Regions from separate parts of the Roseateles sp. L2-2 genome, predicted to be linked through region 1. Evidence: predicted binding sites of a transcription regulator. Region 1 holds the regulator's gene; the other holds the start of a gene.
What was found. The regulator NrdR, encoded in region 1, represses ribonucleotide reductase genes. The targets are predictions, from matches to a motif close to CACNANATNTNGTG.
Positions count from the first base shown of each region.

Region 2: a site for NrdR is predicted at 1,279-1,292, ahead of ACQZ13_RS25570 (ribonucleoside-diphosphate reductase subunit alpha). Genes of this name have one in related genera too.

Region 1 covers NZ_CP192509.1:3,042,701-3,046,627, forward strand. Annotated here, with positions in the region: gene ACQZ13_RS13645 (PilW family protein) at 1-58, opposite strand, end outside; gene ACQZ13_RS13650 (type IV pilin protein) at 84-599, opposite strand; gene ACQZ13_RS13655 (pilus assembly FimT family protein) at 596-1,138, opposite strand; gene nrdR (transcriptional regulator NrdR) at 1,515-1,958, opposite strand; gene glyA (serine hydroxymethyltransferase) at 1,975-3,225, opposite strand; gene ACQZ13_RS13670 (lytic transglycosylase domain-containing protein) at 3,632-3,927, opposite strand, start outside.
Region 2 covers NZ_CP192509.1:5,719,202-5,723,128, reverse strand. Annotated here, with positions in the region: gene ACQZ13_RS25575 (sigma-54-dependent transcriptional regulator) at 1-919, shown strand, start outside; gene ACQZ13_RS25570 (ribonucleoside-diphosphate reductase subunit alpha) at 1,509-3,927, shown strand, end outside.

The DNA.
Region 1 (3,927 bases):
TCAGGCCGATCATGAGTTCGACCAGGGTGAAGCCTCGCTGGTTCGTCGTTCGGGTCATCTTTCGGGTCATCGTTCGGCTCCCTTCACTGCGGCCAGCAGGCGGTGGCCTGCTCGACACCCTGGTCGTCGAACCCGGTCGAGGTGGTCGCCCCGAGCTCCAGCCGGAGCGTCAACACCCGGCACCGGCGATCGCCGAGCTGGTTGCCCTGCGCGACGGCCTCCACCTGATACCGCGTTGCATCGGCCTGGACGATGCGCAGTCGATAGAGGCTGCTCCTCGTCGTCGCGGGTTGCCCCAGGTCCTCCAGCCGGTCGGCGTAGCGAGCGCTCCGCGAGCGGAAGCGCTCCTGCGCGAGCTGGATGGTCTGCAGCGCCTCGCGCGCCTCGGCGCGTCGGCCCTTCATGACCTGATCGCGGAATCCGGGCAGCGTCAGCGCCGCCAGCACGGCGACGATCGCCAGCACGGTCAGCAGCTCGATCAGCGAGAAGCCCCGCTGCCGGCCCGGCGTCTTCATGCGGGCGCTGAGGTGCGCGGCGACGCATTCGGTGATGCCCGGGGTGGTGCTCGCGGTGACGCCCGCGGTGGTGGGGGTCTTCATGCGCACCTCGGCAGGCGGCTCAGCGCGCCGTCGGGCGTGCAGCTGCGCACGCGCCCCGTGATGCTGACGATGTGGCGGACCGATCCGATGCCGGTCATGCGGACCTCGATCGTGCCGCTCACCGACACGGTCCCCTGGCGTCCGCTGAAGAGCATCGAGGGCACGTTCGAGACGATCTCCGCCTGGCCCCGGCCGCCCTGCCAGCGCGTCTGCTTGATCGCCTGCGCGCCGCCATCGCAGACAGGCGGGGCGTCCAGCCGGCAATCGCAGTTGGCGGCGGGCGCGGTGGCGGGCACGGTGGCGCCGGAGACGCCCGATGCGACGGCGCCGGTATGCACGACATAGCAGCGGCCGCTGCCGCTGCCGCTGACGGCGGACGCATCGCCGCCGAAGCGCAGGATCACATTGCGCGCGCCCTGGATCGCTTCGCTGCGGGCGAGCTGGAGGTCGCCGAGGACGGCCTGCGCGGCATTCGCGAGCCGTTGGCGCCAGAGCCAGTCGCGCAGGTCGGGCGCGGCCAGCAGGGCCACGAAGGTCACGAGCGCGAGGCTGACCAGGATCTCGATGAGGCTGATGCCACGTGGCGCGGCTGCAGGTGCGACTGGGGCAACGGGCGCCGCCGACGCTGAAGGAAGCGGGCGGGGAAGCGGGGACGCGGAGGGCTGCAAGGAAGATCTCCCGAAGAGTTGCTGAGAACTCTAGGGAGATGGCCCGTATTCCGCTTCGCCTTCAGGAGGGAAGCGGCGACCCGCTGAAGGGGGCCGGCTTTTGGGGGAGAAATCGGGCAGACCACGAGCGAAAAGGCGGCGATGGGGGATACGCCTGAAATGCTCGTGAAGGGCGCGTGATCCCAGACCACGCGTTGACGAACTCAGCGCTCGTTCGGCGTTCGCCGAGCCGTCACTCAGCGCTCGCTCAGATGTCGCGGATCAACTGCCGGAACTCGTCGACGTCCTCGAACGAGCGGTACACCGATGCGAAGCGCACGTAGGCGACCTTGTCGATCCGCTTGAGCTCGCGCATCACGTGCTCGCCCAGCTTGGTCGACGGGATCTCGCGCACCCCCGTGCTCAGGAGCTTCTCCTGGATGCGCTCCAGCGCGGCGTCGATCTGCTCGATGCTCACCGGCCGCTTGCGCAGCGCCAGCGTCATCGACGCGCGCAGCTTGCCCATGTCGAACTCGGCGCGCGTGCCGTCCTTCTTCACGACCATGGGCAGCGCGATGTCCGCGCGCTCATAGGTCGTGAATCGCTTGTCACAGGACTGGCAGCGACGGCGGCGACGCACCACGTCGCCTTCGTCGGACTCCCGGGTCTCCGACACTTGCGTGTCGCCGTGACCGCAGAACGGGCATCGCATGCGCCGCGGACCCGCTTCAGCGGTAGACCGGGAACTGACGCGTCAGTTCGGCCACCTGCTCGCGCACGCGGGCCAGGTTGGCCTCGTCGTGCGGGTTGTCCAGCACGTCGGCGATCAGGTGGGCGGTCTTGCGGACCTGCTCCTCCTTGAAGCCGCGCGTGGTCATCGCCGGCGTGCCCAGGCGCACGCCGCTGGTGACCATCGGCTTCTGCGGGTCGTTCGGGATGCCGTTCTTGTTGCAGGTCATGTGGGCCGCGCCCAGGATGGCCTCGGCTTCCTTGCCGGTCAGGTTCTTCGGACGCAGGTCCACCAGCATCACGTGGCTCTGCGTACCGCCGGAGACGATGCGCAGGCCGCGCTCGATCAGCGTGTCGGCCAGCACCTTGGCGTTGGCGACGACCTGCTGCTGGTAGGCCTTGAACTCGGGCGTCAGCGCTTCCTTGAAGGCCACCGCCTTGCCGGCGATCACGTGCATCAGCGGGCCGCCCTGGATGCCGGGGAAGATCGCGGAGTTGATCTTCTTGGCGATCGCCTCGTCGTTGGTCAGGATGATGCCGCCGCGCGGGCCGCGCAGGCTCTTGTGCGTCGTGGAGGTCACGACGTCGGCATGCGGCAGCGGGTTCGGGTAGACGCCCGCGGCGATCAGGCCGGCGTAGTGCGCCATGTCGACCATGAAGTAGGCGCCGATCTCCTTGGCGATCCTGCCGAAGCGCTCGAAGTCGATGCGCAGCGAGTAGGCCGACGCGCCCGCGATGATCAGCTTGGGCTTCTTCTCGCGCGCCAGCGCTTCCATCGCGTCGTAGTCGATGGCTTCCTTGGCGTCCAGGCCGTAGGAGATGACATTGAACCACTTGCCGCTCATGTTCAGCGCCATGCCGTGGGTCAGGTGGCCGCCTTCGGCCAGGCTCATGCCCATGATGGTGTCGCCGGGCTGCAGCAGCGCGAAGAACACGCCCTGGTTGGCCTGCGAGCCGCTGTTGGGCTGCACGTTGGCGAACTCGGCGCCGTAGAGCTGCTTCAGGCGGTCGATCGCCAGTTGCTCGACGATGTCCACGTACTCGCAGCCGCCGTAGTAGCGCTTGCCGGGATAGCCCTCGGCGTACTTGTTGGTCAGCTGGCTGCCCTGGGCTTCCATCACCGCCGGGGAGGTGTAGTTCTCCGAGGCGATCAGCTCGATGTGGTCTTCCTGGCGCCGGGTCTCCTGCTGGATGGCGGCGAAGACTTCGGCATCGACGGTGGCGAGGGTCTGTTGGGTGCGGTCAAACATGATGATGTCGGCTCAAGGGTTGGCGCCGCCCGCCCGCCCGGCAGCGCATCGGCGCGCTCGCGGGTCGGGATGACGGCGAGGCGGCGAGGCGGCGACGGATGTCGGAACGACGGCGGCCCAGGCGAACGGCACGGACAGCCGGAGACGTCCCCGGCCGTTCGCGCTTCCCGGTGGTGGCCCACCTCGGGCGACGCCTGTGCGGAGACAGGATCGTCTCCGGGCAGGGCGCCCTGATCGCCAGTTGCGCGAAGCCCGCAGTGTAGCCGCACCGTCGAGGGGCGCAGGCCATCCCGTGACATTGTTCCCACGGCCGTGGGGGTAGAGGGGGCGAAGGCTTCGCCCAATGAAGAACGGGTTCCGATGGGAACCCGTTTTCAGAAACGCCTCGAAGGCGCGGCTCGAACGATCAGCGCATCACGGCGGTCATGGCGACCTGTTCGCCGGTCGAGGCCGGTGCGGACGCCGGCTCGCGGATCGGGCGCGGCGCCGACGGGCTGACATTGCGGCCCTGGGCGACGGCCTTCAGCAGGTCCTGCTCGGCCAGCACGCGCGAGGCGTAGCCGGTGTCGTCGGGCAGGTTGGCCGCGCCGACGTAGCGGCGCAGGCCTTCCTCGAGGCTGCCGGCGCGCTGGATGCATTCCTTCAGCACCTGCACGCCCACGCGCAGGTTGGTGACGGGGTCGAAGGCGGCGAAGTTGCCGC
Region 2 (3,927 bases), 2.7 Mb from region 1:
CAAGGAGCTGGTCGCGCGCGCGATCCACGACGTCAGCGCGCGTCGTCCCCAACCCTTCATCGCGGTCAACTGCGGCGCGATCCCCGAGCAACTGCTGGAGGCCGAATTCTTCGGCTATCGCAAGGGCGCGTTCACCGGTGCGAGCGAGGACCGCGAGGGCTTCTTCCAGGCCGCGCAGGGCGGCACGCTCTTCCTCGACGAAATCGGCGACCTGCCGATCGCGATGCAGTCCAAGCTCCTGCGCGCGTTGCAGGAGCGTTCCGTGCGACCGGTCGGCGCTGTGGCCGAGGTGCCGGTCAACGTCCGGCTCCTCAGCGCGACGCACAAGGACCTGACCGCCGAGGTCGCGGGCGGACGGTTCCGTCAGGACTTGTATTACCGGCTCAACGTCATCCAGATCCGCGTCCCGCCGCTGCGCGAGCGCATGGAGGACCTGGCGCCGATCAGCGCGCGGATCCTGTTGCGCATCGCCGCGGATGCCGGCGTCGAGCCGGTGCCCGTGCTGACGCCGGCGGCGTTGGCGACGCTCTCGCGCTACAGCTTCCCCGGCAATGTGCGGGAGCTGGAGAACCTGCTGCATCGTGCACTGGCGCTGTCCAGCGGCGACGGCATCGACCTGGCCGATCTCGGTCTGCCCGACAGCGTGCTGGGCCTGGACGATGCGCCGACCGATGCTGCCTTCGGCGGTGTCGAGGCGATGCTGGCCGCGACCTTGCCTGCCGAGTTGGCGGGCGGTGCGTCGCTGCCGTCGGATCTCGCGGCCTATCTGGACGAGGTCGAGAAGCAGATCCTTCTGCGCGCGCTGGAGCGACATCGCAACAACCGAACGGCCGCCGGTGCGAGCCTGGGCCTCTCGCTGCGCCAGATGCGTTATCGGATGGCCCGTCTGGCCATCTCCATCGGCGGCGACGAGTCCTGACGTTTCCACCCGTCCCCCGCAACTGGGCGGTCCGAAATGTGCGCGCTCCGACCTGGAGATGCGCGCATGGCGACCATGACCCCACCGCTGGTGGCGGCTAGGGGAAGGTCCTCATCCGGACTTGTCCTACCCCCTGGGGACACCTTGCGAAGTCGTCATCGGATTGCCATCGTCGCAAGCGCAGCAACCATGGGCGTTCGCGGCGCATTCGGGCCGCCAGACCGCGTGGATCCTCGCGTTCCGCGGGGGATGCGCGAATCCATCGGGGGTGTGCGGGGTCAGGTCTTCCGGCTAGCCCAGCGGGTGGCGGGCGTCAAGGGGAGGTGACGCTACCGCTAGTTCCTTGAAGGTCCCGCAACCACTAGATATAGTGTTTTGCATGCTATCCTGCTGACTTCGCAAACACGGCGATGAATGCTCCATCAGAAGTCTTGTCCGCAGTGCCGGCCCCTCAGCCGGAGGAGCGGAATCACCAAGCCAAGGCGCATCCTCAGCATCGCGAGCACCACCTGACCCCCTGATGTTTGGCCCTTCGGAAAAGCCGGGCCGGGCGCAGCTTTTTTTGTTTTCAGACCAGAACGAGGAACCCATGCAGACTGTCGCCGCCACACCGACCGCTGAAACGGGCCTGGCGCAGACTCCCCGCGAGTCCGCCGCCGCTTCGGCCAGCTTCCCGCAGCATCAGATCATCCGCCGCAACGGCGCGGTGGTGCATTTCGAGCCCAGCAAAGTGGCGGTGGCGATGATGAAGGCGTTCCTCGCGGTGCACGGCACCAGCGGCGCCGCCTCCGCCAGCGTGCGCGAGACCGTCGACGCGCTGACCGACTCCGTGACCCGCGGCCTGCTGCGTTCGCGTCCGGCCGGCGGCACCTTCCACATCGAAGATGTGCAGGACCACGTCGAGCTGGCGCTGATGCGCGGCGGCCATCATGAAGTGGCGCGCGCCTATGTGCTGTACCGCGAGCGTCGCACGCAGGAGCGTGCCCGCCAGGGCGAGCAGCAGCAGGCCGCCGTGCTGGAGTCCGGCATCTCGGTGACCGAGAACGGCGTGCGCGTCCCGCTCGACCTGAACAAGCTGGCCGCGCTGATCTCGTCGAGCTGCGAGAACCTGGGCGCCGACGTCAAGCCGGACCCGATCCTGGCCGAGACCAAGCGCAACCTGTACGACGGCGTGCCGATCGACGAGGTCTACAAGGCCGCCATCCTGGCCGCCCGCACCCTGATCGAGAAGGATCCCGGCTACACGCGCGCCACCGCGCGTCTGCTGATGCACACGATCCGCCGCGAGATCCTGGGCGAGGACGCGACGCAGGCCGAGATGGCCACCAAGTACGCCGACTACTTCCCCGGCTTCATCAAGAAGGGCGTGCAGGCCGAGCTGCTCGACGAGAAGCTGCAGCAGTACGACCTGGTCAAGCTGGGTGCCGCGCTGAAGGCCGAACGCGACCTGCAGTTCGACTACCTCGGTCTGCAGACGCTGTTCGACCGCTACTTCCTGCACGTCGACGGCACCCGCATCGAACTGCCGCAGGCGTTCTTCATGCGCGTCGCGATGGGCCTGGCCCTGGGCGAGATCGACCGCGAAGCCCGCGCCATCGAGTTCTACGAAGTCCTGTCGACCTTCGACTTCATGAGCTCCACGCCGACGCTGTTCAATGCCGGCACGCGCCGCTCGCAGCTGTCGAGCTGCTACCTGACGACGGTGGCCGACGACCTGGACGGCATCTATGAAGCGCTGAAGGAAAACGCGCTGCTGTCGAAGTTCGCCGGCGGCCTGGGCAACGACTGGACCCCGGTCCGCGCGCTGGGTTCGCACATCAAGGGCACGAACGGCAAGTCGCAAGGCGTCGTCCCGTTCCTGAAGGTGGTCAACGACACGGCCGTCGCCGTCAACCAGGGCGGCAAGCGCAAGGGCGCCGTCTGCGCGTACCTGGAGACCTGGCATCTGGACATCGAGGAATTCCTCGAGCTGCGCAAGAACACCGGCGACGACCGCCGCCGCACCCACGACATGAACACGGCGAACTGGATTCCCGACCTGTTCATGAAGCGCGTCATCGAAGGCGGCGACTGGACGCTGTTCAGCCCGTCCACCTGCCCGGACCTGCACGACCTGTTCGGCAAGGCCTTCCAGACCGCCTATGAGGCGTACGAGGCCAAGGTCGACCGCGGCGAACTCAAGCTCTACAAGCGCATGCCGGCCCGCGACCTGTGGCGCAAGATGCTGACGATGCTGTTCGAGACCGGCCATCCCTGGATCACGTTCAAGGACGCCTGCAACGTCCGCAGCCCGCAGCAGCACGTGGGCGTGGTGCACTCGTCCAACCTGTGCACCGAGATCACGCTGAACACCAACGACAACGAGATCGCGGTCTGCAACCTGGGCTCGGTCAACCTGTCGCAGCACGTCAAGGACGGCCAGATCGACCAGGAGAAGCTGAAGAAGACGGTGTCGACGGCGATGCGCATGCTCGACAACGTCATCGACATCAACTACTACGCGGTCAAGAAGGCGCGCGATTCGAACCTGCGTCACCGTCCGGTGGGCCTGGGCATCATGGGCTTCCAGGACGCGCTGTATCAGCTGCGCGTGCCCTACGCCTCCGACGCCGCCGTCGAGTTCGCCGACCGTTCGATGGAAGCCGTCTGCTACCACGCCTACTGGGCCTCGACCGAGCTGGCCGCCGAGCGTGGCCGCTACAGCAGCTACCGCGGTTCGCTGTGGGATCGCGGCATCCTGCCGATCGACTCGCTGGACCTGCTGGCCGAAGCCCGCGGCGGCTTCGTCGACGTGGACCGTTCGTCGACGCTGGACTGGGACGCGCTGCGCGCCAAGATCGCCCGCGACGGCATGCGCAACAGCAACTGCGTGGCGATCGCGCCGACCGCGACGATCTCCAACATCATCGGCGTCGACGCGTCGATCGAGCCCTGCTTCGGCAACCTGTCGGTGAAGTCCAACCTGTCGGGCGAGTTCACCGTGGTGAACGAGCACCTGGTCCGCGACC